3 regions of the Aeromonas sp. TS_SC_11 genome follow, and region 3 is predicted to be linked to each of the others. Evidence: predicted binding sites of a transcription regulator. Region 3 holds the regulator's gene; each other region holds the start of a gene.
The links. Region 3 encodes MetJ, which represses methionine synthesis genes. Its sites were predicted from a motif close to AGANNTCTAGANNTCT; they were not measured.
Positions count from the first base shown of each region.

Region 1: a site for MetJ is predicted at 1,646-1,661, ahead of metA (homoserine O-acetyltransferase MetA). Genes of this name have one in related genera too.
Region 2: a site for MetJ is predicted at 1,867-1,882, ahead of metN (methionine ABC transporter ATP-binding protein MetN). Genes of this name have one in related genera too.

Region 1 is NZ_CM170470.1:1,572,349-1,575,623, forward strand. Features, by position in the region: gene AC1P02_RS07400 (CinA family nicotinamide mononucleotide deamidase-related protein) at 1-245, opposite strand, end outside; gene AC1P02_RS07405 (HD-GYP domain-containing protein) at 304-1,542, opposite strand; gene metA (homoserine O-acetyltransferase MetA) at 1,688-2,632, shown strand; gene AC1P02_RS07415 (cyclin-dependent kinase inhibitor 3 family protein) at 2,648-3,166, opposite strand.
Region 2 is NZ_CM170470.1:2,019,530-2,022,804, forward strand. Features, by position in the region: gene AC1P02_RS09580 (methionine ABC transporter permease) at 1-612, opposite strand, end outside; gene metN (methionine ABC transporter ATP-binding protein MetN) at 689-1,732, opposite strand; gene AC1P02_RS09590 (hypothetical protein) at 2,207-2,662, shown strand; gene ppgK (polyphosphate--glucose phosphotransferase) at 2,743-3,275, opposite strand, start outside.
Region 3 is NZ_CM170470.1:1,677,075-1,680,349, reverse strand. Features, by position in the region: gene AC1P02_RS07915 (bifunctional aspartate kinase/homoserine dehydrogenase II) at 1-62, opposite strand, end outside; gene metB (cystathionine gamma-synthase) at 62-1,234, opposite strand; gene metJ (met regulon transcriptional regulator MetJ) at 1,530-1,853, shown strand; gene AC1P02_RS07900 (AraC family transcriptional regulator) at 1,893-2,651, shown strand; gene AC1P02_RS07895 (tRNA-binding protein) at 2,736-3,074, shown strand; gene AC1P02_RS07890 (aromatic amino acid transport family protein) at 3,146-3,275, opposite strand, start outside.

The sequences.
Region 1 (3,275 bases), 100 kb from region 3:
GCCGCCGCTTGCGCTGTGAGGTCATCGGCGGTGGGGCCCAGGCCGCCGCATACCAGCACCACGTCGGCGCGGCTGGCGCTCTCCTGCAGCACGGTTTTCAGGTCGGTGAGGTTGTCCCCCACTGTGGCACGGCGGCGCACCTGCCAGCCCTGATCCAGCAGCAGGGCGCTGAGCCAGGCGGCATTGGTATCCACCACCAGCCCAGTCACTATCTCGTCTCCGGTACTGATGATCTCGATACGCATGGGTGCTCCTTGGGCTGGGGAAGTGAACCGGGACGGCCATGATCCATGGCCGGGGCAATCAGGGTTTGGCTTGTTCGAAGTAGTAGCTGATCCGGGTGCGTGGATTGAGGTATTCAAACACGGCTGGCGGCAGTCGCTTGGGGTGGATTACCTTGGCGATGGACAGCTCGGCCTGCTGCAAATCTATGATGACAGCCTCCTGGCGAGGGATGCGAGGATCGTACACCAGCACAGAGGGGTAGAGCAGGCGGGAGGCATTGACCGACATCACCAGTCCCACCTGACCGTTGGAGAGCTGCACCACGCTGCCTGGCGGGTATATGCCCATCAACCGGATCAGCATGCTGAGGTATTCAGGGTTGAACTGGGCCTTGCGCTGCTTGTAGAGGCCGCTCAGGGCCGAGTAGGGCACCTTGGCCTGCAGGTGGCAGAGGTTGTCGTACTCGTTGATCAGCGACACCATCTGGGTAAGCGGGTCGAGTTGCCCACCCTTGAGCCCCTCGGGCCCGCTGCCATCCAGATATTCGTGGTGATGCAGCACGATTCCTTTCGCCTCGGCGGGGAAATCCTTGGCCAGATTGAGCAGATCCAGGCCGTAGCGTGAATGCTGGGCCATCAGGTTCTGCTCCGGCTTGGTGAGTGGTTCTGTCTTGCGCAGTATCTGGCTCGGGATCTTCAGCTTGCCGATGTCGTGGAACAGGGCGCCCATGCCGACCTGACGAATTTCGTCGGCCGACATGTTGCACTCCTTGGCCAGCAGCATGCTGAGCACGCTGACGTTGAGGGAGTGGAAGTAGAGGTTGTTGCTATCTTCGCTGTCGGAGACCAGGTGCAGCACCATCTCATCCACCGCCAGCAGTTGCTCCGTCATGGCGTTGATCAGCTCCTGGGCCTCTCCGATGGCGTTGAGGGGACGGGACTGGATCTTGCTCATGACGCTGCGTACTTGCGCAAGGGATTGCTGGAACTGCTTCTCGCACTGCTGCAAATCACGACGATACTGTTGCAACTGCTCGATGCGCTGCTCTTTATCCCGCTGCATCTCGGCCTGGCGCAGCGAGGTGTCCGGCGCCTCTGCAGGCTGTGCCTGGATCTGGCTCAGTGGCTTGGGCGGCGCATCACTTTTGTCCGGAATGATGGTGACCATCTTGAGCCCGAGCCGACGGATCAACTCTATCTCTTCTTCATTCTTGAGCTTGAAGCTGGAAAACAGGAAGGGGTGTTCGCGCCAACCCAGTGGCAGAGAGACGAAATTGCCGACTTGCAGTCGGTCTACGGAAATTTTGATACCTGTCATTGTCTTGGCTGCGAGAGACACACTGAGCCGTATGCTAGTCAAAGGTGGGGGTGAATACAAAAGGTATCTGATGACAGGCTGGGTAGCTTTGTTATAGGCTTCTGGATGTCCAGACATATTTACTGATGCAGTACAGGGAGTAAGCATGCCGATCAAGATCCCGGATCAGTTACCTGCCGCCGAAGTGCTGGGGCAGGAGAACATCTTCGTGATGACGGAATCCAGGGCCGTCACCCAGAACATCCGCCCATTGCGGGTGTTGATCCTCAACCTGATGCCCAAGAAGATTGAAACCGAGATCCAGCTGATGCGGATGCTCTCCAACTCGCCGCTGCAGGTCGATGTGGATCTGCTGCGGATCGACGATCGGGAGTCGAAGAACACGCCTCAGGCCCATCTCGAGAACTTCTATCACGATTTCGAGCAGGTTCGCGGCAACAACTATGACGGCATGATCATCACGGGGGCACCGCTCGGGCTGGTGGAGTTCGAGGAGGTGGTCTATTGGCCGCGCATCGTCGAGATCATAGAGTGGTCCCATCAACACGTGACCTCGACCCTGTTCCTCTGCTGGGCCGTACAGGCGGCGCTCAAGGCCCTGTATGGCATGGAGAAGCAGACGCATGGGGAGAAACTGTCCGGTGTCTATCGCCACCATCGCCTCGATGAGAACGAGCCGCTGCTGCGCGGTTTCGACGACGAGTTCGTCGCGCCTCACTCTCGCTATGCGGCCTTTGACGGGGATCTCATCCGTGCCCACACCGACCTGCAGATCTTTGCCGAGTCCGAGGAGGCGGGGGTCTACCTGGCGGCCACCAAGGATTGTCGTCAGGTATTTGTCACCGGCCACCCTGAATATGATGTGCTGACTCTGGATGGAGAGTATCAGCGGGATCTGGCGGCCGGGCTCGACCCCGTCATTCCGGTCAACTACTACCCGAACAATGATCCGGCCCAGCCGCCGCGCGCCAGCTGGCGCAGCCACGGCCATCTGTTGTTTTCCAACTGGCTCAACTACTACGTCTACCAGCTCACCAGCTATCGGGTGGAAGATATCGGCAAGGTGTTTACCTACCAGCAACCCAAGTAGGGCCAGCGGTCAGGGTCAGTCGGCCTGATCCAGCCGCGTGGCCAGGGCATCCAGCCATTGGCGATGCGCCGGCAGGGTGAAGGCCTTGGGCCTGTGGGCCTTGATGGCGGCCATGGCCTCCTGCTGCGGCTGGCCGAGGGAGATCAGCAGGGCAGCCGCGACCAGACCGGTGCGGCCGCTGCCCCCCTGACAGTGGATGACCAGATGCTTGCCATCGTGCAGCAGCGCGGTCAGTTGTGGCAACGCCAGCTGCCAGGCGTGTTCGAAGGCGGTATCGGGGGCCTGATCGTCTTCGATGGGCAGGTGGAACCAGCGCATGCCTTCTTGCTCGACCTGACGACCGAGGTGCGCCAGATCCAGCTCTGCCAGCTCGGTGGCGGTCATGAGCGTCACTACCCCGTGGGCACCTGCAAACCTCAGCTGATCCAGTGCCAGTGGCAGCGGTACCTGCTGGGTGCCGGGGCAGGGGGTCAGCAGCAACTGGCCATCGACGCGGGGCACTTCCTGGCTCCAGAAGGGATGAGACGAGTACATAAAGGTCCTTATGAGGCCTGCAAGGGGGAGGGGGCCTGACATGGCCCGGATCCTGAGTGCGCCAAAGCATAGGGGGTGCTGCCTCTATGTCAATCTGCGTTGTGTTCGG
Region 2 (3,275 bases), 340 kb from region 3:
CTGGATGATTTGAACCAGTAAAACCAGAATCACAACGGTTGCCAGCATGACGGTGGGGTCAAAGCGCTGATAACCGTAGCGAATACCCACATCGCCCAGGCCACCCCCTCCGATGGCACCGGCCATGGCGGAGTAGTTCACCAGCGTGACCAGGGTAATGGTTACGCTGTTGATGATGCCGGGCAGGGCTTCTGGCAGCAGCACCTTGGTGATGATTTGCAAAGGTTTGGCACCCATGGCCTTGGCCGCTTCCAGCAAGCCGTCCGGCACCTCCATCAGAGCACCTTCCACCAGACGGGCGATGAAGGGCACGGCACCTATGGTCAGCGGCACTATGGCGGCTATGGTGCCTATGCTGGTGCCGACGATCAGCCGGGTCAGCGGAATGATGGCCACCAGCAGAATGATGAAGGGCACGGAACGGCCAATGTTGACCAGGATGCCGAGCAGCTTGTTCAGGGCCGGGTTGGCCAGGATCTGGCCCGCCTTGGTGACGTGCAGTGCCACTCCAAGGGGCAGGCCAAGCAGGCAGCCAAACAGGGCGGAGGCAAACACCATCAGCAGGGTATCACCGAGGGCGGTGACCAGCAGATTAATCATGGCTTCGGACATAACCCATTACCTCCAGCTGAATGCGATTGTGATCAGGGACTGCGTCTGGCAGCCCTTGAGGGCAGTGATGAGCAGATCAGTCGTTGCTGCGGACATAACCCATGACCTCCAGCTGAATATGGTTGTCTATCAGGAACTGCTGAGTCGCCTCGCACTGGGCCTCATCCCCGAACAGTTCTGCCAGCAGGAAGCCGAACTTGACGCCCCCGGCGTACTCGATATCGGCGCTCAGTATGCTGATATCGATGTTGAAGCGACGACTCGCCTCTGAAATCAGCGGTGTATCGACAGTGCTGCCGGTAAAGCCGAGTTTCACCAGCGGATAGCTGCCCGCCACCCGCTCGCTACTCATGCGGTCCTGATACTCCTGCGGCACCTCCAGATGGATGGTGGAGTGGATGAAATCACGGGCCAGCTGGGTCTTGGCATTGCTGAAGAACCAGGCGACCTCGCCCTGCTCGATCAGACTGCCGTCGCTGATGATGGCCACGTCATCACAAATCCCCTTCACCACATCCATCTCGTGGGTGATGAGCAGTATGGTGAGCCCCAGCTTGACGTTGATCTCCTTGAGCAGGCTCAGGATCGAACGTGTGGTCTGCGGGTCGAGGGCCGAGGTGGCTTCGTCACACAGCAATACCTTGGGAGCCGGTGCCAGGGCGCGGGCGATGGCGACACGCTGCTTCTGGCCGCCGGACAGCTCGGACGGATAGGCGTGGGCGCGGGCTTCCAGCCCGACCAGCGCCAGCAACTCGCCGACCCGGGTCTGGATTTGGGCCTTGCTCCAGCCTGCCAGTTCCAGCGGGAACGCGATATTGGCGAACACTGTGCGGGAGGAGAGCAGGTTGAAGTGCTGAAAAATCATGCCGATCTGGCGGCGGGCCTGGGTCAGCTCCCGCTCCGGCAGTGCTGTCAGGTCCTGGCCGTCGACGATGACCAGCCCCTCTGTCGGGCGCTCCAGCAGGTTGACACAACGGATGAGGGTACTCTTGCCGGCACCGGAGGCACCGATCACCCCGAAAATTTTGCCTTGTGGCACATGCAGGCTCACGTCACGCAGGGCGTGCACGGCATCACTGCCTTTACCGTAGACTTTGTTGAGACCGATCAACTTAATCATGGATTCTTCCGTGCTAACAGCCTTAAAGCACAGGGCGCTACAGGCGGGTGAATTGGGCAGAGGTTCCACTGGGTTACTCTGTCATCATGGAGGATGATGCTAAGATGTCTGGATGGCTATGTCAACGCATGTTTCTACGTCTAGACGTCTAAAAAAGTGATAAGGATTCTCGCCGGATGACTAACGACGACAGTGGTTTATCAGGCTGCAATATTGTATTTGGCTATTGTTGATTTTCTCCGAATATAGCCTGGATAATCTGCTTTCCATTTCTGTTTTGTTGGTCATGAGAGCAGGAGTGCTGTTCGCACTCTTTGGCTGCCACCAAGATGGCACAAATCGTTCCACTTTGTTCCTTTATCTCTTTTGTTATCCATCCCCTTGATGCAGCACAAAAAGCGACCTCCTTTGGTTTGGGATATGTGTGGTTGTTTTTTATACTCAACAGGTGTGGCGTGGCAGGAGGTGTGAGTGATGCGATTTCAACAGATCAAGGATTTGCTGTCTTACCTCGAACAGGTTCATCACCAGCTCGGACTCTGTTATGGGCGATTGATGGCAGAAGTGGATGGCGAGCGCAGCCGCATGTTGCTGGCGTATCTGCAAGGGCGGGAGGATGAAGCGAGTGCCCATCTGCACGATTATCAGGGACAGCTGAGTCAGGGCGTCAAGGAGACCTGGCTGGAGCGGGGCTTCAGCGAGGATCTGTTGCCCGAGATCCAGCGGTTGGCACTACCTGCCAGTGCCCAGACTCAGGACATAGTGCAACAGGTGTGTCGTCAGGAAGAAAAACTCATCGGCGAGCTGAGCCATCTGGCCCGCGAGTGCCCGACCGACGAGACGGCTGCCTTGCTGACCTCGCTGGCGTCGCTGGAACAAACCCGCTTGACCCGACTGGTACACGGTGTGCATCGGCTCGACGACATCTAGCCGCGGTAAAGGTGCAACGAAAGAGGCCCGGCATTTGCCGGGCCTCTTTTCTATCATCGACCCAAAGAGGGGATGCCGCCTTACTGCTGTTCGGCGCTGCGTTCGGCCGCATGAAGGGCAGCCCCTATGATGCCAGCCTGATTGAGGCTGGCGGCTGCCACCAGCGGCGCGCGGGTTTCGATGCGATCGATGAATTTGTCGAGCTTGGCTGAGCTGCCGCCCCCCAGGATAAAGAGGTCGGGGGAGAACAGAAACTCCAGTCTGGCCAGATACTTGTTGAAGCGTTTTCCCCAGCGGCTCCAGGAGAGATCCTCCCGCTTGCGCACCGCATCCGAGCAGTAGTGCTCGGCTACCATGCCTTCCAGCATCAGGTGACCCAGCTCGGTGTTGGGCAGCAGCTGGCCGTTGACGAACACGGCAGTACCTATGCCGGTACCAACAGTGATGAGGATGATGATCCCCTTGCGATCCTTGCCGGCCCCAAAGCGCATCTCGGCCAGACCCGCCGCATCGGCATCGTTGAGCACATGGCAGGGCAGGCCGGTCACATCCGAAAACAGGTGTGCTGCATCGGTCTCGATCCAGCTCTTGTCGATGTTGGCCGCGCTCTTGG
Region 3 (3,275 bases):
ACCTGCCGCCGCTTCAACCCTGCTTGTGTTGCCACCGCTATATCTCCTTGCTGCTGTTCCATTACTTCGCCACCTGTTCTGCCAGCTGCGCCTGTTCAAAAGCCTGAGCCAGATCGGCCACCAGATCTTCACCGTGTTCAATACCTACCGACAGCCGCAGCAGCTGGGCGCTGATGCCCGCCGCCTGCTGCGCCGCCGGTGTCATGGCCCTGTGGGTCATGCTGGCCGGATGGGCCACCAGACTCTCCACCCCGCCGAGGGACTCGGCTACCGAAAAGAGGGTGAGGGCCGCGAGGAAGGTGCGTAATCCCGCCTCGCTGCAATCGAGTTCAAAACTTAGCATGGCGCCGAAGCCGGACTGTTGACGGCGCGCAATATCATGGCCTGGATGGCTCTGCAGGCTGGGATGATAGATTTTTTTGACCAGCGGCTGTTGCTGCAGAAAGGCGAGAATGCGATCCGTGTTCTCCTGATGGGCGCGCAATCTGGGAGCCAGGGTGCGCAGGCCGCGCAGGGTGAGGTAGGAGTCGAACGCCCCGGAGGTGAGTCCCAGACAGTTGGCCCACCATACCAGTGATTCAGCCAGCGCGGGATCCTTGGCAATGGCCACGCCCCCCACCACATCGGAGTGGCCATTGATGTACTTGGTGGTGGAGTGCACCACAACATCGGCACCCAGCGACAACGGCTGTTGCAGCAGCGGAGAGAGGAAGGTGTTGTCCACCACCACCTGGGCACCCACCTCATGGGCGGCGGCGGCGATGGCGGCGATGTCCACTACCCGCAGCAAGGGGTTGGAAGGGGTCTCCACCCACACCAGCGCCGGCTTCTGTGTCAGCGCCTCTGCCAGTGCGGCCTCATCACCCTGATCGACAAACTGCACCCGATAGTGGCCCTTGGCAGCCAGATACTCGAACAGGCGCCAGGTACCGCCGTAACAGTCGTGAGGGGCGATCAGCAGATCCGCCGCCTTGAGCAGAGCCGTGGTCACCAGATGAATGGCCCCCATGCCAGTGCCGGTCACAACGGCGCCAGCGCCTCCTTCCAGCGCCGCCAGGGCGTCCGCCAGATTGGTGCGGGTCGGGTTGCCGGAGCGGGCATAATCGTATTGACGAGGCTCGCCAAAGTCGGCAAATGTGTAGTTGCTGGAGAGGTAAATGGGCGGCACCACGGCACCGTGCTGCGTGTCTGTTTCAATCCCGGTGCGTACCGCCAGGGTGGCCTTATGACTCATGCTGCTCTCCTTGGCTTTGTGACTGGGCGATTGATCCGGCTCGATTTCCGATGCAACGTACCGGCAGGGTAGCCTTGTGGGTCATTTCCGCTCTCCTTGATGTGTCTCGGGACTGTGTCTGCGGCTTCTCTGCCACACTCATCCCCGCCATTGCTGGCTCATGGTGAACCACACTACGCCACTGCAAAAAAGCCGTCAACACTTCTGGACGTCTAAATGGCTTTGCTGTTGGATTGCCATTAATTTCCTTAAGGGTTAAAATCCGCGCTCACGGCCAAATGAGAACAGGTGAATCATGGGTACAGAGTGGAACGGCGACTACGTCAGCCCCTACGCAGAACACGGCAAGAAGAGCGAACAGGTCAAGAAGATTACTGTCTCGATCCCGCTCAAGGTGTTGAAGGTGTTGACCGATGAGCGCACCCGTCGCCAGGTGAACAACCTGCGTCATGCGACCAACAGTGAGCTGCTCTGTGAAGCCTTCCTGCACGCTTTCACCGGTCAGCCGCTGCCCTGCGACGACGATCTGCGCAAGGATCATCCGGACAGCGTCCCCGCCGAGGTGCGCGCCATCATGGAAGCGCTGGGCAAAGAGATCGAAGATTTCGACGCAGAGTAATACCTGCGACCTATGCCAAACAGCAATCCCTCTTTGAAGATGACGCGGCCCCAGGCCGCGTCATTGCTATCTACCTCCTCCCCCTTCAGCCTGCGCCACTACCAGAGCGACATCAGCAGCCACAGCCACGACTTCGCCCAGCTGGTGATCCCCCTGGACGGCCCCCTCGAGATCGAGGTGCAGGGCCAGGGACGTCGCCTTGCCCCCGGTTTTATCTGCGTGATAGCCCCCGGCGAGCGGCACGACTACGCCGCCGATCCGGCCCTCTCGTTTCTGGTGCAGGAGAGCGACTGGCTCCCCGGCGATCTGGCGGCCCGCCCCTTTATCGAGCTGGACGAGCCCCAGCGCCACTACCTCGCCTTCCTGCACCGCATGGTGGCAGCGGGTCGACAGGTCGCCGGGATGGAGCAGGTGTGGCTCTCCCTGCTGGCACAAGGGCAAGAAATGCACTCCTCTGTACCTCCTCGCCTTGCCGCCCGTATCTTCAAGGTGCAGCGCCATATCGAGGCCCATCTCGCCGAGCCCCTTGGCAATGAGCAGCTCGCCGCCATCGCCTGCCTCGGTCAGAGTCAGTTCAAGCACACCTTTCGCCAGCAGCTGGGGATGAGCGTCTCCCACTACATACGGGCACGGCGCATGACACTGGCACGCACCCTGCTTTCCCACACCCAACTGCCCATAGGCGAGATCGCCAGTCGCTGCGGCTACCAGAATCAGGGAGCCTTCGCCGAGCGCTTCCTGACCGAGAGCGGGCTGACCCCTTCCCTCTGGCGCCAGCAAAACGGCCTTTTGCCGTAACAGGGCGGCCAGTCACCGAAGACAGCCAGCGCCGTTTCGAGGCATGCTGAGGCCAATGCAAGGTGTATGAAACGAGGAGCCAAGATGCAGACCATAAGCTGGCAGCAGTTCGAGATGATAGAGCTGAGAGTGGGCACCCTGGTGCGGGTCGAGCCCTGCCCCGAGGCACGCCGGCCCGCCTACAAGGTGTGGGCGGATTTCGGTCCCGAGCTCGGGGTACGCAAGAGCAGCGCCCAGATAACGGACCTCTATCGACCTGAGGAGCTGGTGGGCCGCCAGATAGTCGCCGTGGTGAACTTTCCCCCCAAACAGATAGGCCCCATCCAGTCGGAGTTTCTACTGACCGGTTTCTACCGGGCGGATGGCGCCGTGGTAATGGCCATCCCGGAGCGGGAGGTGGAGAATGGCGCCAAGCTGGGCTGATACCATTGGCCCCATGAAATGAGAGAGGCGACTCCGGGGTCGCCTCTCTCATTTTTTACCGCCGCTCGCCGTTACTTCAACAGGCTGAAGATCAGCGCCGACACCGCCAGCGCCCCGGTCAGCAGGATAAAGCCGTTGGTCCAGCCCTGGCGGAAGCGGGCCAGCGCCTCCACCTTGTAGACCGCTATCACCGGCATGATG